DNA from 2 places in the Pantoea phytostimulans genome. Region 2 is predicted to be linked to the other one. Evidence: predicted binding sites of a transcription regulator. Region 2 holds the regulator's gene; the other holds the start of a gene.
What was found. The regulator LexA, encoded in region 2, represses DNA repair genes until DNA is damaged. The targets are predictions, from matches to a motif close to TNCTGTATGTACATACAGNA.
Positions count from the first base shown of each region.

Region 1 (15,501 bases), 1.9 Mb from region 2:
GACGCGAGTTTTACGCTTACCTTCAGCGTTTGTCGCTGTCAGGCAAAGGTGTCGACGGCGCCGTTGCCTGCTACACGCGCCTGGAGGGCGGCGGGCACAGCAATCGGCGTGATGTCATTATCACTGTCCTGGGAGAGGGAGAAGCGGCCATGTTGTCCATCGCGGCGCGCCTCCTGCTGCTGCTGGAAGCTCTGGCCTTGCGCGGAACTGTCACTGCTTACCTGACTCTCACCCAGGTTAATGCCGCTCTCTGCCAGCGCATGACGCAGCTGCGGGAGGGCAGCTTCCAGCGCCGCCCTTACGTGGCTGTGGCTGGAAACCATATTTAACTGTGCCGTGTCGTTATCCAGTTTCAGGCTGATCTGGATGGCGCCAAGGTCTTCAGGATGCAAACGCAACTCTGCGTTCTGCTGACCGTTACGGCTGAACATCACAATTTGCTGGCTCAGCGCCTGCTGCCATTCGTTGCTGCCGAGCTGCGCATTCAGCATCGGGGTTGATGGCGTATTGGTCGTCGCTGAGGCATTCAGCGGTGCGGTCAGCGAACTGGCACTGGAGATCGGTGCGCTGGTCACCAGCAAATTATCGCTGGTGCTGTTTTTAGGCGCGGACTGATCATCCTGCTTGCTCAAGCTGCTCAACACCTGTTGAAAGCTGCTGTCGAGATTCAGCGCATTGCTGTTGTTATTACTGCTTACCGCCGCCGTGTTGCTGGCTGCCACAGGGGTTTTACCCATCAGCGCGCTGTTGTCACTGGCTTTGCTGCTTTTACCTTCAGGCGCCTCATCTTTGCTGGTCAGCGCGCTGTTCACGGCTTGCGACAGCGATGACAGCGTATTGCGGCGCACATCGCTTTGTGTCAACTCGCTGCTGGCAACGGCGGGCGTTGCATTGTTAGCGGCTGCTGCCGGTAACATGGCAAACAGTGCCTGCACGTTTTGCATCTCACTGGCGCTTAATGTACTGGCGTCTTGCTTATCTTTATCATCGGCTGATTTCGTGGCGGCTTTAATATTTTCCGGCTTCAGCAACGCATTCACTGCATCGGGATTTTCCAGCGCTGCCAGCAGCGCATTCAGCGCGCTGGTCGGCTTGGTATCCGCTTCGCTTTCTTCAAGTTGATCAGTTAATTGCGTGACTTTCCCAGGCTGTTTGGCCAGCGTTAATAATTGATTACCCAGCGCCGTCAGGAAGTCCTGCGGCATCGCATCGGCACCCGATAAAATGTCTGTGGACATTGAAGTATCAGCATCACCGGTAGCCACGGTCTGCGTGCTAAGTGTTGGCAGCGTAATCATTCGGCTCTCCTAAAGGCGGCCCGTTGGGCAAATTCATCCATCCGTTTCTGATCGAGACGGTTTTCTTGTTGTAAGGCGGTTTCAGCCGCGCGCGTGATCAACGTTTGATAGGCGTTAAGCCGCTGTTGTTTCTCACGCCAGTTCACCAGCGCCTGCTCAAGGCGCTGATTCCAGTGCTGTAATTGGTTGCGGTGCTGCTCAATGGCTTTTTCCAGCGTTTGGATAAACTGGTGATAGTTGGTCCAGCGGTTATTGGCGATACCGGTCGACATGTTGTCGTTGAGCTTATTGCGGTATTCATCCTGATAATCGAGCAGCATGGTGAGTTGCTGATCAGCGGCTTGCTGACCACGACGCATGTCGCCTAAAAAAATCACCGCTTTTTCCAGATCCTGCTCCGCAAGATCACGCAGTGTGTCGATGGCATTTGCAGTTTTCATTGCTGTTACCTCACTGATTAACCGAACGTGTCTTAACCAAACAAAGCATGAAGATGCAGACAGGCGTCGTCGTAATCGCTGCGTTCAAAAATGCCTTGTTGCAGGAAAGCTTCCATTTGCGGATAGAGTTTGATGGCTTTATCCAGCATCGGGTCGCTACCCGCAGCATAGGCACCGACACTGACCAAGTCGCGGTTGCGCTGGAAGCTGGAGAGCAACTGCTTGAACTGGCGTACCCGCGCGTAATGGTTTTCATCAATCAGCGAGGTCATGGCACGGCTGATTGAAGCTTCGATATCTATCGCGGGATAGTGACCCGCTTCCGCCAGACGGCGAGACAACACGATGTGACCATCCAGGATCGCACGTGCGGAGTCCGCGATCGGGTCTTGCTGATCGTCGCCTTCGGTCAGTACGGTATAAAACGCAGTAATTGAACCGCCGCCATCAATGCCGTTACCGGCGCGTTCTACCAGAGCAGGGAGCTTGGCAAACACGGAAGGTGGATAGCCTTTGGTGGCCGGTGGTTCGCCGATCGCCAGCGCGATCTCACGCTGCGCCATGGCGTAGCGCGTCAGGGAATCCATGATCAACAGCACATGCTTGCCGCGATCGCGAAAATCTTCGGCGATACGCGTAGCGTAAGCGGCACCTTGCATACGTAATAAAGGAGAAACATCGGCGGGAGCGGCAATCACCACTGAACGGGCACGACCTTCCGCACCCAGAATGTTCTCGATAAAGTCTTTTACTTCTCGTCCACGCTCACCGATCAGACCCACGACAATCACATCAGCTTCGGTGTAACGCGCCATCATGCCGAGCAACACACTTTTACCCACGCCGGAACCGGCAAACAGCCCCATACGTTGACCGCGTCCCACTGTAAGCAGCGAGTTGATGGCGCGTACGCCGGTATCCAGCACGTCAGTGATTGGGGTACGTTGCAACGGGTTAAACGGTGGGGTGATCAGCGGTGCGCGGTAGCCGGTGTCGGGTGACGGCAAACCGTCGAGCGGACGACCGCTGCCGTCCAGCACGCGGCCTAATAGCTGCGGGCCCAGCAGTAATTGTTTACCTGCCTGTGGGTTTTCACTGGTCTGGCGTGCATACACGCGTGCGCCGGGCAAAATGCCATCCACTTCTTCCAGCGGCATTAAAAACAGTTTCTGACCGTTAAAGCCCACCACTTCACTTTCAACTTCGGTGATCTTCTTGCCATCGTTACGTTCAATCACGCAGGTCGCACCGAGCGGCAGCTGCAAACCGGTCGCTTCCAGTACCAGACCGGTCGCGCGGGTTAAACGGCCATAGCGGCGAACCGGCTGAACTTGTGCAATGCGGCCTTCAAACGCGTCGAGCGCGCCAAGCCAGCGATTAAGACGCGTGGTCATTACAACTCTCCTGGCGCAGCAAGGCGGCACAGTTCCTGCCAGCGCGTGGCCACGCTGGCGTCGAGATCGCCATCTTCCGCGCTGAGTTTACAGCCGCCCGGATGCAGCGTGTTATCGGCCAGCAAACGCCAGCCGTGCAGATCCAGCGTTGGCCCCAGCGTCTGCTCAATACGTTGCAGATCGTCAGGATGCACCCGCAGCTGCGGTTTGCCGCTGAACATCGGTTCCTGTTGCAGCAAGCCTTGAATTTGACGCAGCAGGGCGCTGCCATCCACCGTGGTGGCCTGGCCAATCACAGAGCGCGCCGCTTCCAGCGCCAGCTGCATCAGACGCGCCGCGATGACGCTGTCCAGCGATTCAAGCGTGTTCTGGAATTCAGTCACCAACTGCTGCATACGCGCCTGAAGCGGAGCATGCTGCTGCTGGGCATCGGCTAAACCCTGGGCAAAACCGGCGTCGTAACCGGTTTTCTGACCTTCCGCAAACCCTTGCTGATGACCTTCGTTATAACCCTGGCCTTGCGCCTCTTTGCGCATTTGCTGCTGCATGCGTTCGAGCAGTTGCTGTTGCTCGTCTACTTCATTTTCAAACGATTCGATCTCTGGCAGCGGTTCTGGCTCGGGCGCATCACTACGACCTAAATCGTTGGGCTGCCACAACTGCCACGGGCGCGCGGAAAATGCATCAGACATACGTTTCCTCGCTGCTGCCCACTACCATTTCGCCAGATTCTGCCAGGCGGCGTACCACCAACAGGATCGCTTTCTGTTCGTTCTCGACGGCAGACATACGTACCGGACCGCGGTTGGCCAGATCGTCGCGCAGGATATCGGCAGCACGTGCCGACATGTTCTTGAGGAACTTCTCGCGCAGCGGCTGCTCGGCACCTTTCAGGGCGATCAGCAACTGCTCGGATTCCACTTCCTGCAACAGGCGCTGGATGCTGCGATCGTCCACTTCGACCAGGTTTTCGAACAGGAACATCTCGTCGATGATCTTCTGGGCCAGCTCGCCATCGAAATCGCGAACCGCTTCGATAACCGCTTCTTCCTGCTGGGTTTTCATCAGGTTGATAATTTCTGCTGCGGTTCTCACGCCGCCCATCTTCGCACGCTTGAGGTTGGTGCCATCCAGCAAGCCGTTGAGCACTTCGGTCAGCTCCGCCAACGCTGCAGGTTGAACGCCGCCGAAGGTGGCGATACGCAGCATGACGTCGTGACGTAAACGCTCGTCGAACAGCGCCACAATATCTGCCGCCTGACCCCGTTTGAGGTGGACCAGAATGGTGGCGATGATTTGCGGGTGCTCGTCGCGAATAAGGTCGGCGGCGGCCTGCGGTTCCATAAAGTTCAGCGTTTCCATACCGCTGGTGGTTTCGCGCGTTTCGAGAATGTCCTCCAGCAAGCTGGAAGCACGCTCTTCGCCCAGCGCTTTGACCAACACCGAACGCAAGTATTCGTTGGAGTTGAGGCTCAGCGCTGCAAACTGCTCGGCGTCGGCTTCAAACTCACGCAACACCTCGGTCAGCTGTTTGTGTGAAACCTGACGCATATTGGCCATTGCCGCGCTGAGGTGTTGGACCTCACGCTGATTCAGGTGCTTGAAAACTTCCGCAGCGCGCTCTTCGCCAATGGTCATCATCAGAATGGCGCTTTTTTCAGTACCGGTCAGACTCATAGTTCTTTACTCATCCATTCGCGAATGACCAGCGCGACGACGCGCGGATCGTTTTCAGACATGTCGCGGATACGCTGGCTCAAGACTTCAGCGCTCATGCGGTTGTTTGATTTACGTTCCTGATCCAGCTCATCTTTGCTGAGCTGAACGTTGAAGGCTTCTTCATCTTGCGGTGCAGCGGCAGCGCGTGCTGCAACAGCTTCAGCGGCAGCTTTCTCTTCTTCTTTCTTACGCACCAGATGCGGACGCACCAGCTTGCGATAAAGGATGAAGGCGACCAGCGCAATCAGCAGCCACTTACCGGCGCTCATCAGCTGATCAAAGAAGGCTTGCTGCTGCCAGAACGGCAGATCACCCACGGTTGGCTCGGTAGTATTGAACTGCGAGTTCACCACGTTGATGCTGTCGCCACGCGTTTGCGAATAACCCATCGCTTCACGGGTTAAGTCTTCAATCTGCTTCAGCTGCTGCTCGTTCAGCGCAACCGATTTGCCTTTGTCATCTTCGCGGTAATTCACTACCACAGCGACAGAAAGGCGCTGCACGTCGCCAACGTTCATTTTGGTATGGCGGATGGTGCGATCTAACTCGTAGTTAACGGTATCGTCACGACGCGAATTGGTTGGACCGGCGCTGGCAGCGGTGCTGGTGGTGCTGCCGTTGTTTTGCGCGTTCGCATTTTGCCCGTTAGCGTTCTGACCATTGGCTGCGTTTGCATTAGTGTTCGGCGCATTGACCGGCGCAGTATTGGCTGGCGCAGGTTGGTTCGATAACGCACCCGGCACGCCGCCTGGATAAGGACTGCCCGATTGATCGCTGGTGCTGGTTTGGCGTGAGCGAATCGCTGTGCTGTCGGGTTGGGCGTTTGGCTGATACTTCTCGTCCGTCTGCTCGCTGGTATTAAAGTTGATTTGCGCCGTAACCTGAGCATGCACATTTCCCTGACCTAAAATAGGATTCAGGATCGCTTCAATACGCTGCTGGAAACGGGCTTCGACTTCAGCGGCATATTTCAGCTGCGCGTCATTCAGGTCACGTCCGGCGGCATCAGAGCGGGTCAGCAGACGTCCAGCCTGATCGACAACTGTCACGTTGCCCGGCGGTAAACCCGCTACGCTGCTCGATACCATATGCACGATGGCCTGAATCTGGCCTTCATCCAGCGCACGGCCAGGTTGCAACGTTAAGGTGACGGACGCGGAAGGGGCTTTCTGCTCACGGACGAACAAGGTTGGTTTTGGCATCGCCAAATGCACCCGGACGGCTTTAACGGGACCGAGCGTTTCGATAGTGCGTGCCAGTTCACCTTCCAGCGCACGTTGATAGTTCACCTGTTCACTGAACTGGCTGATACCAAACTTTTCTTTATCTAACAGTTCAAAGCCAACGGATCCGCCTTTCGGCAAGCCTTGCTGAGCCAGACGCAGACGCAGTTCATGCACCTTCTCGTCCGGTACCATTAATGCGCCACCGCTTTCGGCGAAGCGATAAGGAATGTTCATCTGGGTAAGCTGAGTAACAATCGCGCCGCCGTCTTCATCGGACAGGTTGTTGTACAGCACGCTGTAGCTCGGCGCTTTCGCCCATAACACCAATGCAAAAACCACCGCGATGGTAGCTGCGGCGGCGATAATTAACGGAATACGCGGGTTAGCGCGCAGGCGGGCAAAAAGGTCACTTAAGCCTTTCTTTTCTTGATCCTGTGTGGCGGCTGCACTCGCATTCATGACCGATTCCTGCCTGACGTAATTGACCGGGTTAGTTGTGATGGCAAAACAGACTCCCTGACCTGCGTAAATAAAATTTCCACTTCAATGCCGGGCATTATTTGATGAATCGCAAAATTTGATGGCTGGATAAGCTGGGTTTTTTGCAGTCATTTAGAGGGTTTGTCTCATTGACAATGTGATAACTTTTCCAGCGTAGAAAAAATCCCACTGTCTTCAATAAGGTATCGGCAATGACCATTCAGGCAATCGACGGCGTTCTGCAGCAGCTGCAAATGACTTCGCTGCAGGCGAGCAATAAAAGCAGCGAAGCCACTCATCAGATTGATTTCGGCGCAACGATGAAAGCAGCGCTGGATAAGATCAGCGAAACCCAAACCACCGCCCGCTCGCAGGCGCAAGATTTTGAGATGGGTAAACCGGGTATTGCGCTGAATGATGTGATGGTCGATCTGCAGAAATCGTCAATTTCAATGCAGATGGGAATTCAGGTCAGGAACAAACTGGTGTCAGCTTATTCCGACATCATGAATATGCAGGTGTAGCGGATTAACTGGGTGATATAAAAGGGAAATTCGCTTAGATCGCTGCTGTGTGGGACACTGATAGGACACATTCATTCAGTTTTTCATTCATTATGCATCTTGAGACTGGCAAATTTTGCGGGTACTTGAGAGCCTTATCTGTGGTCACTTAAGTTGAATCTGAACCTCTTGAGCTTGCTGAAAGGCGTCTCATTGGGCTAGAAGTAAAGCAGCGTAATCAATTGAATTTATTATCTAACCGCCTACGGGCGGCTTTTTTATTGTCAGCACGATTCATTTTAGCGAAGGTATCAAATCGAAAGTAAAGGCGTAGGCGATGGGGCTCATCCGTGAGCGTTTCCCTGGCAGGAATCCATTTGTTGACGAAGTGATAGTCAAGGATTACTAACTTATCACACTCAAGGCAATAAGTAGTAAAACAAATACATCTTTTGGGGTTTTGAAGATATTACAGTTTTGCAAAATAAGCAGAAATTATGATCTAACGTAAGATTAATCATCATGAGTTGATTAAAAAACAATCATCGGTGTTACGATTAGTCTCATTCATAAAAAAGGCCGAATACCATGTCCTACTTCACTCAGGTAATGGACCGTATCGCCAGAATCAATACTGACGCCAAGTGCCCAACATGCGGGAAAACGTCTAAGCAGTCCGTTACAAAAGTTTCGAAAGAGCAGGCTTTACTCTGTCCGCACTGTAAATCTCTCTTCGTTATCCATGGATAAAACATCCAAAACACTAAGCCGCCTGAGGGCGGTTTTTTATTGCATCCTCCGATAAGGGATGCGGTTAGCCTTGCTGTGAAGCGTTGCGAATGAGAGACAATAAGTCCTGAGCAAGTATCGAATGCCTGCTAATCAGGCAGCGTGGCCCTTAGTTTTTGACGTCGTGAAGACAGTGATAAACCCAGACTTACTTTAGGACCATCAAATGTCACTGTCTCGTCCAATGCACACGTAATAGGGGTAAAAAAAGCCCACATTTGAGCAGGCACTTTTACGATAAATTAACGCGGTCTATTAACTTCTCAGTTATCGGCCGCCAGAAGAGGATCCTTAATTTATATTTCTGACGTAATGACAAATATGATCCTGGTTTTTAGCGTACTTGCATTGCAAAGCTGAAAAAACCCGCGTAGGGCGGGTGTGAAAGCTACTCACTAAGTCATCGCGTGTTGGGCTCGCATTCAATTAAAACACGAATAGATATATTAGTCGCGAAAGGACGATAGATTAGGAATTATCAAGAATATATGCGCCGATAATAATTTGTTAGAAGATTAATTACTGATTTTTATCTTTAGTTTAATAGACAGTTGTTTTTTATTGGGAACGGTAAGGATAAGTGGGGAATAACGCTTCTTTATGGGGTGTTATTGTGATTTATTTATTCATTATCTATGGCTTAAAATAAGCATGGTGTGGGATGAGCCTATTGGTTTAAGAAGGTTTTCTTGGGTTGTCGTGATAAAAAAACCCGCAAGAAGCGGGCGTAAAAAATTTCAAACTATTCTCTCTACTGCAACACCTTATTGTTTTCATCTGTAGGCTAGAGTAATGCTATAAATATTGATACCAAAGATATTGGAGTTAATCTTTTCGACAGGAACGAATATTGTGATGGTAGTAAAAGATTAGTCGAGAGAAATAAGAAGGTTATTTTTATCATTGTTGTACTTTACAGAGTGTTACGGATTCATAACTTACCGCTGGCAGTGTAAATTTAATGATTTTTAACAGGCATGTGATGGAACTCAACCCACAATGTTTCCTGTACTCGGTGGTTTTATGAATATGCAGAGTAGCTATTTAATCCTTTAAAAGTACGAATTAAATTTCCTGACCGGTTTTGTATCAGATAAAAAGGGCATTCATGATGAATGCACCGGATTTGCCGGCTGTTGATCGGCTAAATAGTCATAACAAAGGGATAGCTTGCCATCCGTTTTTGCTTACTTAATCACTTTGCTCAATCATGACCAGACACATCCCCGTGACATCGGGTGAATGAGGTGAACTATACTTTTCTCGAGACAGGTTAACTATTTACCCCTGAACGGAGAAAGAGATGATTGATCTGAGAGAGATGAACGAAAAAATTCACCAGACGCTGAAAGGTAACGAACCGGAAAATTACGATGCTGATACAGCGCAGCGGGTTTTAGACGTAGTAAGACCTTACTGGCAAGAAGGCGATGAAACGGTACACAACGATATTCTGCAAAAATTGTCACGATTAGAAGAGTCGGGCATTCCCTTTCCTGAAAACTATCAGCAGTCGCTGTAAACAAATACGCCCCTCAACAGGGGCGTATTTGATTAAGTAGCGGTGTAAGGATCCTTTTTATCATCCTCGCTGTCATCATTTTTACGCGGCACTTCGCCGTGATCTTTCGGCGCATCTGTTGCCGGATGATCGTCCTCTTCATAGGCATTACCTGCGTTTGGTGCGGCCTCCGGTAAACTTTTGCTGACATCACCTTCGCGTTTACGCTCTTCATTTGTCTGATGTTTATGCATTGCTCGCTCCTTTTGTCCAGTGCATAAAGTCTAGACGAGGCTGCCTGATCCGGCGTTACGAAGTTGTCATGTAGCTGCAAAAATGCATAAAAAAGCCCGCATCGGGCGGGCTAAAGTAATTTTTATCTCTCGATCGTTTTACTAAGCGCATTCGCTGTGCGCGTATAGCTGGCCCATGCTATACCCGAGATGTTAAGCGGGGAATGGACAAATCAGCCATAAATTGCCTCTATGCGGCATCTTGAATATCGATTAATAAATTCGATTGAAAGGATTGATAAAAAGCATATAGTAACCTGCGTTACTGGGAGGTCGACAATATGTTACGTGATTATTTAAAGATTGATGCTGAAGACAAATTAGTTGAGAAGGGCACTTTGCGGACCAACAATCGTGGGCAGGAAGATGTCACCGAATGGACCATTGTAAACCACAGCGGTGAAGAAAAAGGTGTGGTGGCGTTGTTTGATAAACTCAGCAATCGCCGCTCGTATCGGGTCAGCTATCGTATTATGCAGACCGATCTACAGGGCAAAGTGGTGGTCGATCATTTAACCGACGTACTGTAAGTTTACCCTGAACGTTAATGACCCAATCCTTAAGCAAAAAACCGCGCTATGGCGGTTTTTTTGTTTAACGCTGTCGATAGCGCCGCAACTCAATAATTGTTCCCGCCAGTTGTAACTTTTCCTGATGTGAATGCAATACCGGGTAATCGATGTTTGCCGGTGCCAATTCGAATTGCGGTACATCATCAATTTTCCCACGCGGGCGATAGGTGCGTAGCAGGGCGTTATCAGACTGAAAGACCAGAACCGTATCACCGGGCAGCGGCACCAGCTGCGGATCAATAATCACTACATCTCCCGGCAGATAAGCCGGCGCCATAGCATGGTCTTCAATACGCACGGCAAACGTGCCCTTCGATAATCCTCTTTCGCTGGATAAAACAGGTTCAAGGTGAGCATATTTTCCCTCTGTCCATTGCTGGATATCCGCTAGCGCGATCAGCGGAATGGCGCTGAAGCCTGTCTCAGTTGGCGAGCGATCAAAGATCGGGCCTTCGCCATCAATCAAATAAGCGGGTGCGCATTCCAGCGCTTCTGCCAGCCGAAGTAAGTTTTCACCCCTTGGCAATGTCTCATCTTTTTCCCACTGCGATATCGCAACGTGGGAAACCTTAACCTGAACAGCGAGCTGTTTCTGAGTCAGCTCCTGTGTTTTGCGACGCAATAAGATGCGGTTACCTGTCGTTTCGTTTTTCATTAGCTTGACTTTTTGCATAAGAGAGGCTTAAGTTTACTTAACCATGGTACTTAAGTAAACTTAAATACATGGCGCAGTGTGTCTGTGCGACCCGGTTGTTTTGCTCCAGACACCTTACCAGCAAGAGAGGTGGAGCATGGAAAGTAGTTTAATTACCAGTGTAGGAGCCTTAGTTCTCGGTGGGGGCGCAGCGGCACTATTTTGGAAGCCGCTGCTGGCAGGGATCGCCTCAATTGTGACCAGCAATCGCGCAGGTGGCGAAATCATTACCAGTTACAAAGAGCAGGTGATGTTGTTAAAGGAAGGAAATTTGTTGCTGCGCGAGGAGAACGATGAATTGCGTGAGCGGCACGATAAAAATCTTCGTCGAATTTCCTTGCTTGAATCAGATCTACGCATCATCAAAAACGCGCTTGGCATTTTGCTGGCGATGACGGAAGCCGACCATAACGATAAGTTTCGTAATGAAGTCGATCGGCTTATTACGACTCTGGAGGATCGCAATGATGGTTCAAATAGATAACAATTTTGGCCCTACTAATAACAAGCGCAAAGTTATTCTCGGCGGGCTGTTTCTGGGGTTATCGATGATCTGTATCATCATGACCATTATGTTTTTGTATGTAAGTCATGCGGCTAATCAGCGGGTTAATCAGATTCGGGCGGATTATCGCGAAGTGGCTGATCGACGAGATGCGCAGGTTGAACAGTTAAGTACGCAGGTTAACAACTTGCAGCGCAAACTCGATTTATTGCCCGATCGTACGGCCAGCAAGACAGCAGATAAAGTGAAGGAAGTGGTGAAGTCCGATGAGGCGAATATGATCTCATCGGAGAGGAAATAGCAGCTTCCGATTATTCCTAATGCGGCTTCGCTATTTTCGACTATCTTTAAATCTCCAGGCAACATTTTATTGGGTAAAAAGCCATTGAATAACTAACCAAAAGGAAACATAGCATGAGTGATTCAGTTGAAACTAAAAGCAAGACAGATTATCTGCGCGATGTGACTTCTCAGTTAAAAGAGATGCGTCACTATGCGCAAACCAACACCGAAACACTCTCCAGCCATTGGTTAGCATTTGACGCCGGTGAATACAAAGATAAGGTTAATGCGGACCGCGTTGACGCGCTGCTGAACAAACAGGGAAAGCTGTTGGAAGATTTGGATGCGGCGATCCAGGATATTGAAATTGAGATCAATCACAGCGAGCAGGAGAGTTAATATCTCCCGCTGACTGTCGCGGTGGCTGAGAAGGAGTTACTCGGCCACCAGCCACATTTCCGCTTCGTCAAACATCTCTTCGACGATGCGGGCAATGGTAGCTTTATCATTCTTACTTAAATCGGTATCTATAGCGTTACGTTCCATCGGCTTAACCTTAACTTCAAGATCAGGAAACACTCGATGCACGCGCTTTTCCAGCTCTTGCAAAATCATTTCGCGAGCGCCAGGTAAACCCGCAACGTTACGCTTATCGTAAATCAATTCCACAAACATAATGGCAATCCGTAGAGGGCAAAATCGCCCGCACATAATACTGTAAATAAAAACAGTAGCAAGATGTCGCGAGCGACAGAGACAAAATATTTTATGTCGTTTAGTAATTTGTGCTGGTCTGGAGTAATGTGGACGGGTCAAAACGACATATTGGAATTACTGACTTCAGGAGAAGTGCAATGCGACAGCTGGTTATAGATATTCTGCTTAAAATGGCAAAGATGGATGTCGACGCCAAAGAATTGACAGCGCAGACCGAAGCGCAAACTTTGTTAATCGCCGCATTGCTGATTCAGGCAAAACAAGACAATTCGCTCACCATCACCGAAACGGTGCAAGATGCGATCGTCACGGCTTCACGCTCTTCAACTGAGTTTTTGCAATCTGATGTAGATTTGCTGTTGACGCACATTAATCGTTTGCTGGCAGTGGCGAAATACGTCGAAGTGAATGGCAAGGCAGAAACAGAAGGGGAGTAAAAAAAATTAGCCTCTGGAGGTGGAAATCCAGCAACACCTCCAGAGGCAGTGCAAAAGCACTATTCGTTCAAGGACAATCGCGACCGAAGTCGTGGGTCAAACTTATACAAGTTTTGTCTTGTTGTACAATTTAATTGTGACGATTTCGACTGGTTGGAGGTGTTTTTAAAGTGCACCTTTAACCCGATTGCCTTATAGCTCATTCTTGATGCAAAACTCTTCCCACGTCATACCCAACGATTCGGCATGTGATTTGAGATAAGTCTCGATCGCGTCCGCCGCTACCGCTTTATCTGGTTCAGCCAGCTGAATAGAAAAGATCATCCCATCGAGATTTTTTTGACGTAAAAACGCAGCGTAGATGCGTTCGGCATGCCATTCGCGCAACTGTCGCAGTGATAAGTTTGCGGCGCGCGCATCGCTTTCGGTAAGTTCATCAAGGGCTTGCTGGAAATCGGCGTGGGCGGCGAAAAACATGTCGCGCGCCTGGGCATAATAGGCTTCTGGCGTTTTCATCATTACGTTCCTGAAAGTCTGTTGCAGCGCGCCAGTGTAGCCTGTTGCAATCGTATTGTCAGGAATCCGATACGCCGCTAAGTAGATGAAGGGGCATTCTGTTGAAACTTCTATACTCGCTTGCATATTATGGCGGCAGATTGCGCAAACGTTCGAATTATCTCCAGGCGCTGTCACGCTTTGCTGCATGTTGATGAGCCGTAAAACAGCGAAAGAGAGAAGAAAGCGGCATTGAAAGCGGTTACGGATGCGCAGATATCTTGCGTAGCTTAGTGGAAAAATTATAACGTAGCCGCCATTGATGCGAGCTTAGGGATTAAAGATGAAAAAGTGGATGCTGATTGCGGTACTGGCGCTGGGCGGCTGTGCCCAAATCGATAACTATAAAAGCGCGGTGAAAACGCCAGCGCCCGCCAGTTTGCAAGGCAACTGGCAAACCGTTGGGCCGCAAGGCGGTTTGATTAGCGATCAAGCCATTGCCAGTTTGATCATTGATTCTGATGGCAGCACGCTGGATTGTCGCCAATGGCAGCGCATTATCGCCAAGCCGGGGAAATTAACCTTGCTGAGCGGTGATTACGTTAACGTAAATCGTCAACTGCGCGTTATGCCGCTGGTGGTGGAAAACGGCGAACTGAAATATGACGGTTTGACGCTGCGTAGAGTGGATCGTCCAACCGTAGATTGCCAAAAAGCGCTGGATGAAGTGGCCAAACAGCCTGATGCAGCGGTGATTCAGAATATCGAACCAGAACTGCTGCGCACAACGATTACACAGAATAACGAGAAGTAAGTTCCGAGTGTAATGCTAGGGTAGCTGCACTGCTTGGATTACTCCTCTGCGCGCTGTTTGGATTATTCCTCTGCGCGCTGGCCCCCATCCCGACCTTCCCCCGCAAAGCGGGGGAAGGAGACGCTGCCACATGCAGACTCAATACTCGCATTTTGCAGCATCTTCCTCCCCCATGTATGGGGGAGGATTGAGGTGGGGGGCAAACGACTTCATCTGCGCGCTGGCCCCCATCCCGGCCTTCCCCCGCAAAGCGGGGGAAGGAGACGCTGCCGCATGCAGCTTCAATACTCGCATAGGGCAGCATCTTCCTCCCCCATGTATGGGGGAGGACCGAGGTGGGGGACAAACGACTCCCTACTGAAAAGGACCGAGGTGGGGGACAAACACGCCAAACTACTTCTTATCAACCACCCAGACGCTCACGCTGCCGCCGTTACACAGAAAAACTGCGTTACCTTCTTCATCGGTAGTGACTGTTTCCAGGCGATGACCTAAATAATCGCTCCAGGATTTGCCAGCATAACCTGCGCCCATCGCCACCGTTTTCTCACCCTCATCACCGTTTGACATGATAACCACACAGCCGGGATGTTCTTCCGTGCCGCTGCGACTAAACGCCACGCAGTTCGGATGATCAAAATAGTCGGTTTGCGCGCCCCAGCCGTAGATCTGGCGGGCACGAATCAAGTTTTCCAGTTCAGCGATCACCGGTATCTGAATGTTATACATCTCGCCATCATCACCTTCATCTTCATAGTTGGCCCCAAACAGGTCAGGGTAGAAAATTGTCGGCACGCCTTGTTCGCGCAGCAAAATCAGCGCATACGCCAGCGGTTTAAACCATGACTCAACGGGCGCTTCCAGTGATTGCAACGGCTGTGTATCGTGATTAGCAACGATGGTCACGGCATGCCAGGGATCGGCGACCACCAGTGAATTTGCAAATATCTGGCTGAGGTCATATTCACTTCCTTGCAGAGAAGCCTGATGGAAGTTCAAGTGCAGCGGCGCATCAAACAGCATGGTTTTTCCGTCAACCTGCTCGATATATTGCTGCAATTTATCAAGTTCATGCGCCCAGTATTCGGCCACGATAAACATCGGTTCGTTGGCGACATCCTGAATGTGATCAATCCATTCTTTATAAAACCAGGCAGGAATGTGCTTCACTGCATCCAGACGAAATCCGGTGCAGGGCAGTTGTTCCATAATCCAACGCGCCCAATACTTTAATTCTTCACTCACCGCGTTGTTACGGAAGTCAATGTTGGCACCCATCAGATAATCAAAATTGCCGAGTTCATTATCAACCTGGTCGTTCCAACCTTCGACCGTGTAATCA
Region 1 is NZ_CP173698.1:1,479,388-1,494,888, reverse strand. It holds gene ACF2G4_RS07060 (flagellar hook-length control protein FliK) at 39-1,298, opposite strand; gene fliJ (flagellar export protein FliJ) at 1,295-1,738, opposite strand; gene fliI (flagellar protein export ATPase FliI) at 1,771-3,132, opposite strand; gene fliH (flagellar assembly protein FliH) at 3,132-3,824, opposite strand; gene fliG (flagellar motor switch protein FliG) at 3,817-4,809, opposite strand; gene fliF (flagellar basal-body MS-ring/collar protein FliF) at 4,806-6,536, opposite strand; gene fliE (flagellar hook-basal body complex protein FliE) at 6,770-7,081, shown strand; gene ACF2G4_RS07025 (YnfU family zinc-binding protein) at 7,649-7,810, shown strand; gene ACF2G4_RS07020 (hypothetical protein) at 9,153-9,371, shown strand; gene ACF2G4_RS07015 (hypothetical protein) at 9,404-9,604, opposite strand; gene ACF2G4_RS07010 (hypothetical protein) at 9,925-10,173, shown strand; gene ACF2G4_RS07005 (helix-turn-helix domain-containing protein) at 10,238-10,870, opposite strand; gene ACF2G4_RS07000 (hypothetical protein) at 11,007-11,393, shown strand; gene ACF2G4_RS06995 (hypothetical protein) at 11,374-11,715, shown strand; gene ACF2G4_RS06990 (hypothetical protein) at 11,829-12,095, shown strand; gene ACF2G4_RS06985 (DinI-like family protein) at 12,132-12,371, opposite strand; gene iraP (anti-adapter protein IraP) at 12,551-12,850, shown strand; gene ACF2G4_RS06975 (DUF6388 family protein) at 13,043-13,366, opposite strand; gene yedD (lipoprotein YedD) at 13,689-14,159, shown strand; gene amyA (alpha-amylase) at 14,553-15,501, opposite strand, start outside.
Region 1: a site for LexA is predicted at 12,410-12,429, ahead of ACF2G4_RS06985 (DinI-like family protein). Genes of this name have one in related genera too.

Region 2 (15,501 bases):
GTAAAAAAAACCGCCGAACGACGCCGACGGTTTGTTTCTTTTCGTAAGTTTTACATCACCGCAGCAAATGCTTCAGCCACCTGATGTACGTTTTTACTGTTCAGGCCAGCAACACACATACGGCCACTTCCTACCAGATAAATGCCAAACTCTTCACGTAAACGATCAACCTGCTCGGCGCTTAAACCGGTATAGCTAAACATGCCGCGTTGCTTCAGCAAATAATCGAAGTTTTGACCCGGCAAAGCGGTGCTTAATACCTGCACCAGTGCTTTACGCATGTCCAGAATACGCAAGCGCATCGCTTCCACTTCTGCTAACCAGCTGGCTTTTAAGGCAGCGTCATTCAGCACGCGCGCAACAATCTGTGCGCCGAAGTTCGGTGGGCTTGAGTAGTTACGACGCACAGTCGCTTTCAGCTGACCCAGTACGCGGCTTGATTCTTCAGCACTTTCGCAGACGATAGACAATCCGCCTACACGCTCGCCATACAGTGAGAAGATTTTAGAGAACGAGTTGCTGACTAACGCTGGCAAACCTGCCGCCGCAATTTTGCGGATAGCGTAAGCATCTTCTTCCATGCCTGCGCCGAAGCCCTGATAAGCGATATCAAGGAATGGAATCAGCTCCTGCGCCTTCAACACTTCAGTGGTTTGATCCCATTGTGCGTTGGTCAGATCAGCGCCGGTTGGGTTATGACAGCATGGATGCAGTAACACGATACTTTGCTTAGGCAGCGTTTTCAGTTTTTCAATAAAGGCTTCAAAACGTACGCCGTTAGTTTCAGCGTCGTACCATGGATAAGTATTTACCTCAAAACCTGCACCATTGAAGATAGCAACATGGTTTTCCCAGGTTGGATCGCTCACCCAGACATTGGATTGCGGAAAATAGCGCTTGAGGAAATCAGCACCGACTTTCAGTGCGCCCGATCCGCCCAGCGTTTGGATGGAGGTTACACGGCCTGCTTTTAGCATTGGGTGTTCAGCACCAAACAGCAGCGGTGCAATCGCGTTACGGTAAGGATTCAAGCCTTCCATCGGCAGGTAGAGCGAAGCCTGCTGCGGCTCAGCATGCAGCTGTTCTTCCGCTGCGGCAACGGCCTGCAACTGAGGAATAATGCCGTGCTCGTCGTAATAGAGCCCAATGCTGAGGTTAACTTTATGTTCGCGAGGATCCTGTTTAAAGGCTTCCATCAGCGACAGAATCGGGTCGCCGGCATAGGCATCAACGTTTTGAAACACGGTGCAGATCTCCATGATTGGTCTTGTTAAGCAGGGAATGTAAGCAGATCACTTGTCTCATTAAACCATGTAGCGTCCAGGACGATGGTTCATAGCGATAATCAGATTAAGAATTACCGCGCCTGCTATCGAGGCGAGCAATATTGGCATGCTGACCACGAACAGCGACGCCAGCACCACACAGGTGTCGACTGCCATTTGCAGTTTACCGGCACGGATACCAAAACGATCCTGCAGCCAGAGCGCCAGAATATTGATGCCGCCGAGGCTGGCTTTATGACGAAACAACACTATAAACCCAATCCCCATGATTACGTTACCGAACAATGTCGCATAAAACGGATCGAGGTTGGAAAAGTGAACGAACAGCGGATGAAGGTGAGTGAAGAGTGAAACTAACCCCACAGCGCAAAACGTTTTAAGCGTAAATTCCCAGCCCATGCGGCGCACAGCCAACCAGTAAAATGGCAGGTTGATCAGAAAAAATGCGCTACCAAATGACAGCGGGGAGATATAGCTGATCAGGAAAGCGATGCCGGCGGTGCTGCCGGTTAAGGCGCCCGCTTGCTTCAGCATAATGACGCCAAACGACACCATTAATGTGCCCATCACTATCGCCAGCGCATCTTCTATACGGGAATGGGGAATACGGGAAGGTTGAACAACGTTATCCATGGGTGTTTTCTCATTGCAAATGATGCGGTTCAAATGCAAAAAACGCACCATACCGACAACGTTTTTCTGCTGTCGGCAGGTGCCAGCGATTATCCCATTGATATCTAAGGCGCTTTATTGCAGGTTTTTGTGCATGAATATCAATTAAACCGTCAAATCATGCACAAATTCTTTTTTGGTGCGCGTTTTTTGCATTAATTACCAACATTCTGCACCAAAACCGCACATCACGCACTGTTTTAGCGCGCGGTATGCTCAGGAATCATCATTAATCCATTCTCTTTTAACCGGCCCAGTACTACCGATGTTTTAACGTGTGAAACGCTTTGATGTCCGGCGACTAACTGGCTGATTAGTGCCCCCAGCGAGGGCAGATCAGAGACGGCTACTTTCAACAGATAATCGGCATCGCCCGTGGTTTTATACGCATCAACAATTGCATCTTCCTGCTCCACCATACGGTGAAAGCTCTCTACATATTCTGCCGTATGGTTAATCAGGCGAACTTCTATCAATCCCACCATACCAAGACCAATCGCGTCGGGCGAGAGCCGCGCATGATAGCCAAGAATCAAATTGGCCTGTTCGAGATTAATACGGCGGCGGGAACATTGAGACGCAGAAAGACCCACCAAGTCACTCAATTCCTGATTAGTCAGTCGGCCATTAGCTTGCAATAAAGTCAGTATTTTAAGGTCGTAATCGTCTACATGCGTCATTCTGATTCCAGAGCGTTATAAGCGTCGCTTTGTTACAGATAACCCGATCACTGGTGAGGTTGTCCAACACTATTTTCTGATGACAGGCTTGACATGCACAGAACGTGCATGTCAGCACAAAGAAAGGCTTATTCGTCGTCGTATTGCGGGCCTGCGTAGTTATCGAAACGCGACCATTGTCCATTAAAGGTCAAACGGACCGTGCCGATTGGGCCGTTACGCTGTTTACCCAAAATGATCTCAGCAATCCCTTTGAGGTCGCTGTTTTCGTGATAAACCTCATCGCGATAGATAAACATAATTAAGTCCGCATCCTGCTCGATCGATCCTGACTCACGCAAATCCGAGTTGACCGGGCGTTTATCGGCACGCTGCTCCAGCGAGCGGTTAAGCTGCGAAAGCGCCACCACCGGCACGTTTAACTCTTTGGCCAACGCCTTAAGGGAGCGCGAAATCTCAGCAATTTCCAGCGTACGGTTGTCAGACAGTGACGGCACGCGCATCAGCTGAAGATAGTCGATCATGATCATGCTCAACCCGCCATTTTCACGAAAGATACGGCGCGCGCGTGAACGGACTTCTGTTGGCGTTAGCCCGGAAGAATCATCGATATACATGTTCTTCTTCTCCAGCAAAATGCCCATGGTGCCGGAGATACGCGCCCAATCCTCATCGTCGAGTTGGCCGGTACGAATACGGGTTTGATCCACGCGTGAAAGCGACGCCAGCATACGCATCATGATCTGCTCGCTGGGCATCTCCAGACTGAAAATCAGCACTGGTTTATCATGCAGCATCGCGGCGTTTTCACACAGGTTCATGGCGAACGTGGTTTTACCCATCGATGGACGGGCCGCGACAATAATCAGATCCGATCCCTGCAAGCCTGCGGTCTTTTTGTTGAGATCCTGATAACCGGTATCGACACCGGTAACGCCGTCGTGTGGTGTTTGATATAGCGATTCGATACGCGAGACGGTCGATTCAAGGATTTGCTCGATGTTTTTCGGGCCATCATCCTTGTTGGCGCGCGCTTCAGCAATTTTGAAGACGTTGGATTCCGCAAAATCCAGCAGCTCTTCGCTGTTTCTGCCTTGCGGATCGTAACCCGCATCCGCAATTTGATTGGCGACCGAAATCATTTCGCGAACAATGGCACGTTCACGCACGATATCGGCGTAAGCACCAATGTTTGCTGCACTTGGCGTGTTTTTCGCTAATTCGGCTAAATACGCAAAGCCGCCTGCCATTTCCAGTTCGCCACGGGTTTCCAGCGATTCTGAAAGGGTGATCAGGTCAATGGGTTGGCTCTCTTCCAGCAAACGCTGCATTTCTGAAAAAATCAGACGATGCGAACGGTTGAAGAAATCGTTGGCGACGACACGCTCTGAAACGTTATCCCAGCGTTCGTTGTCCAGCATTAACCCACCGAGCACCGATTGCTCCGCTTCCAGCGAATGCGGGGGCATTTTCACGCCAGCCAGCTGACGATCATGCGTTTCGTTCGATTTGTTGGTGGGTTTATTTCCTGCCATAGTGAATGCAATACCGATCTTCTGTGGGGACGCGCCAGTATACCTTGTTGTCGCGCGCGCCTCACCCTCATGATGAAACAATCACAGGAGTAAGAATGGCAAAGCGTATTCAATTCAATGCACACGGCGGCCCTGACGTTCTGCAGTGGATCGACTTTGAACCTGCCGATCCCGCTGAGAATGAAATACAGGTTGAGAACAAAGCCATCGGCATTAACTACATTGATACCTACGTGCGCAGTGGACTCTATCCAGTAGGCAATTTCCCGTCAGGTTTAGGTACCGAAGCGGCCGGCGTAGTAAAGCGCATCGGTAAAAATGTGACTCGCTTTACGCCTGGCGATCGCGTGGTTTATTGTCAGGCGGCATTAGGCGCATACAGCGAACTGCATAACGTGGCGGAAGATCGATTGATGTTGCTTCCCGATGCAATCAGCTTTGAGCAAGGCGCAGCCAGCTTTTTAAAGGGCTTAACCGTGCAATATCTCCTTCGTCAAACCTACAAAGTTAAACCTGACGAAATTTTCCTGTTTCACGCTGCCGCAGGCGGTGTTGGCCTGATTGCCTGCCAGTGGGCAAAAGCGTTAGGTGCCCATTTGATTGGCACTGTGGGTTCAGCAGATAAAGCGCAGTTGGCTAAAAATTCCGGTGCATGGGCCACAATTAATTATCGCGAAGAAAATATTGCACAACGCGTAAGTGAGTTAACCGAGGGTAAAAAAGTTGCCGTGGCTTATGACTCGGTAGGTAAAGATACCTGGGAAGCCTCTTTAGATTCACTGCGTCGACAGGGTTTATTAGTGAGTTTTGGTAATTCGTCTGGTCCAGTGACCGGAATCGACTTGGGTATTTTGAACAAGAAAGGGTCGCTGTTTGTTACCCGACCTTCGCTGTTTGGCTACATCACTAATCGTGAAGAGCTGGAAATTGCCAGTGCTGAGCTGTTCTCGCTCTTAGCCAGCGGGGCCATAAAAGTTGATGTGCCGGAGCAGCAAAAATTTGCGCTTAAAGATGCCAGCCAGGCACATAAAACCCTGCAAAGTCGAGCGACTCACGGTTCAAGCCTTTTGATTCCTTAAATGCAAAAAGGGCTTCTCTTAGGAAGCCCTTTTTGTCTTTTTTATCGTTCGCGCTGGTGTAGGGACAGCGGCGATGAATGCGTTTTGACTCAACGAGAGTAATCCTGACAGAAAACATAAGTAAAAAATATGTTTAATTGCCGAATTGTTCTAAGCAATTTCTGAGTCTGTGATCGCACCCGCATTTAGCGCCAACTATTACGATCTAACCGATTGATTTTGCGTTTAAGCCTGGCAAGAGAATGCGACTCTTTGTTAGCAAAAAAGGTACGGTATAGCCATACCGACGCCACCGCTAACACTAGCCACGGCAACAGTTTGATAACAAGAGCAAACAACCCACCGACAAACATCACCATGGTTGCAACCACCAATGCGGCAATAACGCCAAGCAATGAAACACCGGTTACTAGCAGCATCAGGAAGAACCCTAATACAAATAAAATTTCCATGTTAGCGCCTCTTTAATAAGCTAATACTGAGCTATTACAAGAAATGTGCCAACGTGTAATTGCCTGAATTATAAGAAAAGAGCGGCATAACTGAATTTCAGCATTAGCGAGAATCATCAATTTTTGGCGTAAAAAAAACCAGCCTTTGCAGGCTGGCTTCGTTAAGCTTCGTTAATTTAGGCTTCTTGAGGAATTTTGTCCGCCACCAACGTTAATGCGGCTTCCAGCACGCGTACATCCGCGCCAGGTTTATGCGCATTTTCACTTAAATAACGACGCCACTGACGCGCGCCCGGGATACCCTGAAACAGGCCCAGCATATGACGCGTCACATGGCCGAGGTAAGTGCCTTTGCTCAACTCTGCTTCAATATAAGGATACATCGAGCGCACAACCGCCACTGGATCGACAACAGACGTTTCACGATTAAATAATTCACGATCAACCTGCGTCAGAATACCCGGGTTTTGATAAGCCTCGCGGCCCATCATCACACCATCCAGATGTTGTAGATGCAGTTTCGCTTCTTCCAACGTTTTAACGCCACCATTAACTGCCAACGTTAGATGCGGAAAGTCACGTTTGAGCTGATAAACACGTGGATAATCCAGCGGTGGAATTTCACGGTTTTCTTTTGGGCTTAAGCCGGAAAGCCAGGCTTTACGCGCATGGATAATAAAGGTATCGCATCCACCACGCTCTGCTACTGTGCCAACAAAATGGGTCAGGAATTCATAGCTATCCTGCTCATCAATCCCGATTCGGGTTTTTACCGTTACCGGTATGCTGACGACATCCCGCATGGCTTTGATGGCGTCCGCCACTAAATCGGCTTCTGCCATCAGGCATGCACCGAAGCGACCATTTTGTACGCGGTCAGATGGACAGCCTACGTTCAGGTTAATTTCATCGTAACCGCGCTCTTCTGCCAGCTTAGCGCACTGCGCCAATGCCGTGGGATCGCTACCGCCAAGCTGTAGCGCAACCGGATGCTCCTCTTCACTATACGCAAGGTAATCACCTTTACCGTGAATGATTGCGCCCGTGGTAACCATTTCGGTATAGAGCAGCGTGTCGCCGGTGAGCTGGCGATGAAAATAGCGACAGTGACGATCGGTCCAGTCGAGCATAGGTGCAATGGAAAAACGTTGCGAAGAGAAGGTATCGGTCATGAAGCGCAGAGAATCCGGTGGTTATGAGTGATGATATTCTGTGCAAGAATACCACAAGGGTGGGCGACATTGCATCGCCCACCCTTTTCTATCCGTGCAGATCGTTAGAAATTGAACCCGAGCTGCATCATTGCGCCCCAGGTATTATTGGCACCTGCTGTACCTGCAAGATCTACATGCACCGCGTTATTAAATGGCGATAAGCCGAAACCGGCGGTAATAACGTTTTCATCATTAGAACGCATATCTGCTCGATAGCCGGCACGCAGCTGCAACCAGTCTAACACCCGATATTCACCACCGACCGCAGCATATTGATTACTGCCCTCTGATTTGAAGCGCTTGGTTTCAGTTAAATCTACATCGCCGGTTAAGGTAAATGGACCTTTATCCCAGGCAAGTCCTGTGGTTACCAGCGGGCGAATTTGGTAAGTATCGCGGTAGCCGTTGACCTCTTTTGTATCAAGATCGCGTGAAATCAGGTTTTGTCCAGTCAAGCCAAAGGTCCAGTTTTCAGCAAAGGTTGTGGCTAAGCCTGCATCAACGTTGAAGCCGGTATCAGAGCTACGATAACGTGAACTGTTGATATCGCTTTTGTCGTAGTTGTAGAGACTATCGGTGTAGTTATAAAGCCAGGTTTTCTGAATCTTAGGTGTAACCCCGATTGAAACGGGTTGGCCGGCAATCGTGAACTCATGCGCCACGGAAATACCGTAATCGGTAATCAACGCCGCCAGGCCATTGGCGCTGGAACGCAAATTGTCCTCATCGCCAGGCACTGGGATGACGGAACCATTGGCAACACCTTGTAAGTAATCAATATCACTCTGCGCTACGTTAGCCTGCACATGGACAGTTCCGTAGGCTTTGGTTATGAAAGCGAAAGGCAGGGTTTCATCAGGAATGGTCACGGCGACAGCCACACCCGCACGGCCATCCGCTTTGTTGCCCTTTAAATCGCTCAGTTGATTTGCTACATCACCCGTTGCCGCCCGTAATTCAGGGTAGCCACGTAAATAGTCGGCAAAAGTCAGATTATTAATAACGTCCTGATAGCGATCAACGGTATCGGAAATATCATCGACTTTGTCGATTAGCTTGTCGTTATCAGTGATTTGCACACCCGCTGAAGGGAAAATAATACTGACTTTATCTTCAGGTTTGGCGCGCGTCATCAACGCCGGGTTTGCCAGCACGGCAGAGCCATAGGTTGATGAAGCGACGCCGGTTCCACCCATGGCATCATTGCGTGCGTCATACCATGTCCCTGCCGCCATGGCGGAAGAAGAAATAAACAGTGCACTTAACATCACCGGGTAAGCCAGCGCTGAGCGCTGAACGAATTTTTTCACCATCTGCCTGTCATCACCTGTAAAAAGTGCCGTCGAATCATTCAACGACTGAATAGGTTGTTAGCGCTATTGTGAACGTCAGCTAACACGTTATTGCTGTGAATTCGAAGGAAACAGTGTCTCAATTCAACGGATTGGATGTTTTTGTATCAGATTAGCGTTGTTATTGTTCAAGTTAGTGCAAAAAGAACGGTGCAAGACCAGCCATTCCTTAAATACTTTTGAACATTAATACTTAACTCAGTGAGATGCAAAGCGAAATGGCGGAAAAATCCTCAACCTGTTGAAATAGGTTGGATCTATTTAAGCGAGGCTTCCGCACTTAACCGAAATTTTGACGCGTAGAAAGTGACGTAAATGCCTGTTTTTCACGCCCGGTGCAACGCCTGCGTGAACAAAATTTGTGTGATAAAATAACATCACTTATTTAGCGGAGAATTTTCATGTCGACGATGACGTCAGAGCAAATTATGTCCCAGGCGGAAAAACTGTGCCTGCAGCGCGGTGTTCGTCTGACTACGCAGCGTGCAGAAGTATTACGTTTGATGGCTGAGCTGCCAGGTTCAATCAGCGCCTACGATTTGCTGGATCAGCTACGCGTAAGTGAGCCGCAGGCTAAACCTCCTACCGTATATCGCGCGTTGGATTTTTTGCTTGAGCAGGGTTTTATTCATCGTGTTGAATCCAACAACAGCTACGTGATGTGCCACCATTTTGATGCACCTGCGCATACGTCTGTGATGCTGGTATGCGATCGCTGTGCGGCGGTTATTGAAAAACATGCACAGGGCGTAGAAAACATCATTGGTTCGCTGGCCACGGATGCACATTTCGCTCTACGTCATAGCGTCATTGAGGCGCACGGTTTATGTGAGAAATGCGTTGCGGTTGAAGCTTGTACACACCATGAAAGCTGTGAACACGATCATCAGGTTGACGTGAAAAAGCGTGGGAAGAAGGGATAGTTGGCACATCCTTGTGCCTGTCCGGTATGAGCGTACCGGTGGGTAGGAGCATCGTCCTTAAACTGTCTTAATTACCAGCGATAATCTTTGTTATGGCCTTCCCAGTCTGTGACTTCTTTCTCCGCCTCATCCTTAGCGTAGCCATAACGTTCCTGGATTTTACCAACAAGCTGATCGCGTTTACCTTCAACAACTTGCATATCGTCGTCTGTCAGCTTGCCCCATTTTTCTTTGATTTTGCCTTTGAACTGCTTCCAGTTACCACTCGCTTCGTCGTGATTCATAGCAGACCTCCGGTCATCCTTCAGGTTTCAACTTATATCTCGCCATGCAAGATAATATCGATATAAAGCGCTACTCATGTGCGCTATTGAAAGTTAATTATAGTAGAGGATTTTAGATCTGCTGGAACATTACAGAATATTCTGTAGAGCGCGGTTCTGTACCACGCCCTATTTTAAGCGGTAAACCAGCTGTTGTTTTGCCAGTGACGCCGCCATATCCACCATAACGACAGGCCGCGCAAGGCAAGAAACACCATGACTGCCAGCCATAAAGCGTGGTTACCCAACCACGGTAAAGTCAGTAAGGTAATGAAATAGCCTAACGCCGCAATCGCCATACTGTTACGCATTTCACGACCCCGCGTTGCACCAATGAACATTCCGTCTAGCAAATAACACCAAACGCCGACTATCGGCATAATGATTTGCCAGATTAGATAGCGATCTGCCATTTGCCGTAGTGCGTCGATTGAAGTGAGCATAGAAACGATATACGTGCCAAACAGGATGTAAATCAATGAGAAGAAAAGTGCGACCAGGAAAGCTTGCCGACAGGCGGCGCGCCAGACACGCAGCAATTTAGTGCCATCTTTAGCACCATGCGCTTCGCCTGCAAAGGCTTCTACGGCGTAGGCGAATCCGTCAAGCGCATAAGCGGTGAATGTGATGAACATCAGCAATACCGCATTGACTGCGACGACATTGGGCCCGATACGGGCACCTAACAGGGTCAGCGAGGCAAAACAGAGTTGCAGCATGAGCGAACGCAGCATGATATCGCGGTTAAGTCGTAACAGTCGGCGCATATCTCCGCGCCAACTCTGTTTGAGCAACGCCATATTGATACCCCGCAGTTTCAACACGCGCCATACCATGGCTAATCCCACCGCCAGGGTGACATATTCTGCCAATGCGGTTGCGGTTGCCGCCCCAGCGACCCCCCAATGCAAATCAAGCACCAGCCACAGGTCGAGCAAAATATTGACCAGATTGCCCACTACCAGCAGGATCACCGGCGCTCGCGCATATTGCACACCCAGCAACCAGCCCAGGATCACCAGATTCGCCAGCATCGCGGGGGCGCTAAGCCAGCGAATATGGATAAACAGCGTTGCCTGCTCCAGCACTTGCGGATTACCGCCAATCATATGCGTGGCAAGCTGGCTGACAGGGTCGCGTAAGAAAATGAAAATTACGCCGGCGACAAGCGCCATCATCAATGGCTGAGTCAGGGCACGAGCCAGCGCAGCTTTATCATTCGCACCGAATGCTTGTGCCGTTAAACCGGTGGTGCTCATACGCAGGAAAAGCAGCAGCATAAACAGGAAGCTAGTGATAGTGGTGCCTACAGCGACGCCGCCGAGGTAAACAGGACTATCAAGGTGCCCAATAACAGCGGTATCGACCAATCCCAGCAGCGGGACGGTGATATTAGAAAGGATCATCGGCAGCGCAAGCCGCCAAAGATTTTTATCAGTTGCAGTCAAAAAACGCATTCGCAAATCCGTGCTCAGCGCCGCTGCATCAGCAGGTAAGACAGCAGCGGCTAAATTTGGGCAGACAGAATAGCATCAGACTGGCGAACAAAAGCGACTATAGGAAGATTACAGCCACTCGCCGTTGCGAACGACGCCAACAGCCAGACCCTCAATGGTCAGCGACTGGGCACGCGTATCGACCACAATCGGTTCAAAGTCGTTATTTTCTGGCAGAAGATGAACAATTGAACCCTGTTTTTTCCAGCGCTTAACGGTGACTTCATCATCAATACGCGCGACAACCACTTGTCCGTTACGCACATCTTGCGTTTTGTGCACCGCCAACAAATCACCGTCCATGATGCCGATATCTTTCATCGACATACCGCTTACGCGCAGCAGGAAATCAGCGGAAGGCTTAAACAGACCGGGATCAACTTTGTAATGCGTTTCAATGTGTTCTTGCGCCAGCAGCGGTTCACCTGCGGCCACGCGGCCAATCAGCGGTAAACCTTCCGAGGCTTCTTCTTCCATTAACAGACGAATACCCCGAGAAGCGCCAGAAACAATCTCAATAACGCCTTTACGCGCTAATGCTTTGAGATGCTCTTCTGCCGCATTGGGTGAACGGAATCCCAGCTGTGCGGCAATTTCTGCACGCGTTGGCGGCATGCCTGTTTGATTGATGTGATCGCGAATCAGGTCATAGACCTGCTGCTGCCTGCTGGTTAACGCTTTCATCCCGCCCCCTGGTTGTTTATACAGTCGCTGTGAGTATATACAGGTATTGGTGAAATGGAAACCAAAAGTCAGGCAATAATCAGCCGTTTGACGGGTTCTGGAAAGCCTATCGCAAATGCGACCAAAGCAAAGCGATCCAGACGAAAACGGCCAGTAAGATACTCAGCAAGACGGCGGCTGAACCCATATCTTTTGCACGCCCGGCAAGGGGATGGTGCTCCTGCCCGATGCGGTCAACAACAGATTCAATCGCACTATTGAGGATTTCAACGATGACCACGAGCACGACGGCCCCAATCATTAATACGCGAGAAACGGTGTCCACATCCAGCCAACACGCTACCGCAATGGCGATTAACGCGGCGATAGCTTCCTGGCGGAACGCCGCTTCGTATTGCCATGCAGCACGAAGACCTTGCCACGAATAACCGGCAGCCTTCACAATTCTAATAAGACCGGTGGCATTATTTGCCATATTATGGGAACCCTTTCAACGGATTGACGTCAATGTCTGGGCTGCCAGCTAATGGCACCACCACAGATCTTCGCTGCGCTTTCTGGTATGCTTGCGGCGCTTTGCTAACAAGAGGCTTCATGTTGTCTATGTCAGGTTGGCGTAAACTTTATTATAAATTACTGAATTTACCACTCTCGTTTTTGGTAAAGAGTAAGGCTATTCCGGCCGATCCCGTTTCTGAACATGGTCTGGATCCTACCCGGCCCATTATGTATGTTCTGCCGTACGATTCGAAGGCCGACTTACTGACATTACGCGCGCAGTGCATTAAGCACGATCTGCCCGATCCCCTCTCTCCACTCGAGATTGATGGCTCGCTGCTTCCACGCCACGTTTTTATCCACGATGGCCCGCGCGTATTTCCCTATTTTGTGCCCAGCGTTGAGTCGGTGAAAATCTTCCATGATTACCTCGACTTGCATCGCAACAATCCGGCACTCGACATTCAAATGCTGCCGGTAACGGTGATGTTTGGTCGGGCACCGGGGCGCGAAGTTCAGGGTGAAGATACGCCGCATCTGCGCGTTTTAAATGGTGTACAGAAATTCTTTGCGGTGATTTGGCACGGGCGCGACAGCTTTGTGCGTTTCTCACCCACCGTTTCGCTGCGCCGCATGGCGACTGAACACGGTACAGATCAATCCATCGCTCAGAAGTTAGCGCGTGTTGCGCGTATTCACTTTGCACGTCAGCGTCTGGCCGCGATCGGCCCCCGTTTGCCGGCTCGTCAGGATCTCTTTAATCGGTTACTGCAATCGAAAGCGATTGAGAAAGCCGTTGAAGATGAGGCACGCAGCAAAAAAATCTCTCATGAAAAAGCGCAGCAAAATGCGGTTGAGATGATGGAAGAGATTGCAGCCAACTTCTCTTATGAGGCGATTCGCGTTACCGACCGCGTAATGGGCTGGTTGTGGAGCCGTCTTTATCAGGGCATTAACGTCAACGGCGGCGAGCGCGTACGTCAGTTAGCACAAGATGGTCACGAAATTGTTTATGTGCCTTGCCATCGCAGCCACATGGATTATTTGCTGCTCTCTTACGTGCTTTACCATCAAGGATTAGTGCCGCCTCACATCGCAGCGGGTATTAACCTCAACTTCTGGCCTGCTGGACCGATTTTCCGTCGTTTGGGCGCCTTCTTTATTCGTCGTACTTTCAAAGGCAATAAGCTTTACTCCACCGTATTCCGCGAATATCTGGGTGAACTGTTTACCCGCGGATATTCCGTTGAGTACTTTGTCGAAGGTGGACGCTCTCGCACCGGTCGCTTACTTGATCCCAAAACCGGTACGCTGGCAATGACGCTTCAGGCGATGCTGCGTGGGGGTAATCGTCCGATTACGTTAGTGCCCATTTACATCGGTTATGAACACGTGATGGAAGTCGGCACCTACGCTAAAGAGTTACGTGGCGCAGCCAAAGAGAAAGAAGGCTTTATGCAGATGGTGCGCGGCTTGCGTAAGCTGCGCAACCTGGGCCAGGGCTACGTCAACTTTGGCGAACCGCTGCCGCTGGTTAATTATCTCAACAAGCGAGTGCCAGAATGGCGTGATGCAATCGATCCTATTGAGCCACAACGCCCAAGCTGGCTAACGCCAACGGTGAATGACATCGCCGCGCGGTTGATGGTGAGGATTAATGAAGCAGGCGCTGCCAATGCCATGAACCTGTGCGTGACAGCCCTGCTCGCTTCGCGTCAGCGCTCACTCACGCGTGAACAATTGATTGAGCAGCTCGAATGCTATACCCAGCTACTGCGTAACGTGCCTTACTCACCCAACTCAACCGTGCCGGATCTTACCGCCGAAGCGCTGCTTGATCATGCAATGGGCATGAACAAGTTTGAAAGTGAGAAAGACAGCATTGGCGATATCATCATTCTGCCGCGTGAGCAGGCGGTTTTGATGACGTACTATCGCAACAATATTCATCACATGCTGGTGATGCCGTCGCTGATTGCCGCTATCGTGCAGCAGCATCCGAATTTGAGCGAAGCTGAGTTGTTGCGTCAGGTTAGCCTGATTTACCCCATGCTGAAGAGTGAACTTTTCCTGCGCTGGCAAACCGATGAGTTGCCGCAGCTGCTGTCCAATTTCTGTGAAGAACTGGCGCGTCAGGGCCTGATCACTATCGAAAATGGTCAGTTACGTTTTACTGCCGCACGCTACCGTACTCTGCAACTGCTGGCGGCCGGTATTCGCGAAACGTTGCAACGGTATGCCATTACTTTCTCGATTCTAAGCGCTAAGCCTGCGATTAACCGCGGCACGCTGGAAAAAGAGAGCCGCACGTTAGCGCAGCGCCTTTCAGTTCTGCACGGCATCAATGCGCCGGAGTTCTTCGACAAAGCGGTCTTTACCTCACTGGTGCTGACGCTACGCCACGAAGGCTATATCAGCGACAGCGGTGATGCAGACGTGTTACAGACGCAGGCAACCTGGCTTATTTTGGCCGACCTGGTTACCAGCGATGTACGCCTGACGATTGAGAGCGCAGTGGCGCACGAATAAGCGTTTGGTCATATTGATGTCAAAAAAAGGCGACCTCTTTAAACAGGTCGCCTTTTTATTGAGTGCCAAGAATGCGTTAGAAAATATGGCTGAACGGCGCCGTATTCATCAGCACACCGATAAACAGCACCAACCCAACATAGTTATTGTTGAGGAAGGCCTGAAAACAGGGCTGACGCTCGCGCTGGGCAATCAGTCGCTGTTGATGCACAAACAGCGCAGCAGCCAATAATAAAGACCAGTAAAACGCGCCATTTAATTGCAGTAATAAACCTACCCACGCCATCAGTATTAGCGTTGCCAACTGCAGTAACCCAATGATCAGTTTGTCAAAACGACCAAACAGAATCGCTGTCGACTTCACGCCAATCTTCAGATCATCATCGCGATCAACCATGGCATATTGCGTGTCATAAGCCACCGTCCAGCAAATATTAGCGATGAATACCAGCCAGCAAACAAAAGGTAAGGACTCACTAACTGCGGCCCACGCCATTGGAATAGCCCAGCCGAATGCCGCCCCCAGCACCACCTGCGGCAAATGGGTATAACGCTTCATAAAAGGATAAACCCAAGCCAGCGCCAGCCCCACGACGGAGAGCAGAATAGTCATCAGGTTCATGGTCAGCACCAGTACGAATGCCACTAATGCCAACCCAACAAACAAATATTTTGCCTCTTTTGAACTCACCGCACCGCTGGGTAACGGGCGATTTTGCGTGCGCTGGACGTGACCATCCACCTTGCGATCGGCATAGTCGTTAATGACGCATCCTGC
Region 2 is NZ_CP173698.1:3,391,554-3,407,054, reverse strand. It holds gene ACF2G4_RS15925 (amino acid aminotransferase) at 51-1,244, opposite strand; gene ACF2G4_RS15920 (YitT family protein) at 1,305-1,919, opposite strand; gene ACF2G4_RS15915 (Lrp/AsnC family transcriptional regulator) at 2,159-2,638, opposite strand; gene dnaB (replicative DNA helicase) at 2,767-4,173, opposite strand; gene ACF2G4_RS15905 (quinone oxidoreductase) at 4,269-5,252, shown strand; gene pspG (envelope stress response protein PspG) at 5,438-5,704, opposite strand; gene dusA (tRNA dihydrouridine(20/20a) synthase DusA) at 5,881-6,876, opposite strand; gene ACF2G4_RS15890 (conjugal transfer protein TraF) at 6,981-8,231, opposite strand; gene zur (zinc uptake transcriptional repressor Zur) at 8,672-9,193, shown strand; gene ACF2G4_RS15880 (CsbD family protein) at 9,265-9,477, opposite strand; gene dinF (MATE family efflux transporter DinF) at 9,651-10,973, opposite strand; gene lexA (transcriptional repressor LexA) at 11,082-11,696, opposite strand; gene ACF2G4_RS15865 (diacylglycerol kinase) at 11,803-12,171, opposite strand; gene plsB (glycerol-3-phosphate 1-O-acyltransferase PlsB) at 12,300-14,723, shown strand; gene ubiA (4-hydroxybenzoate octaprenyltransferase) at 14,800-15,501, opposite strand, start outside.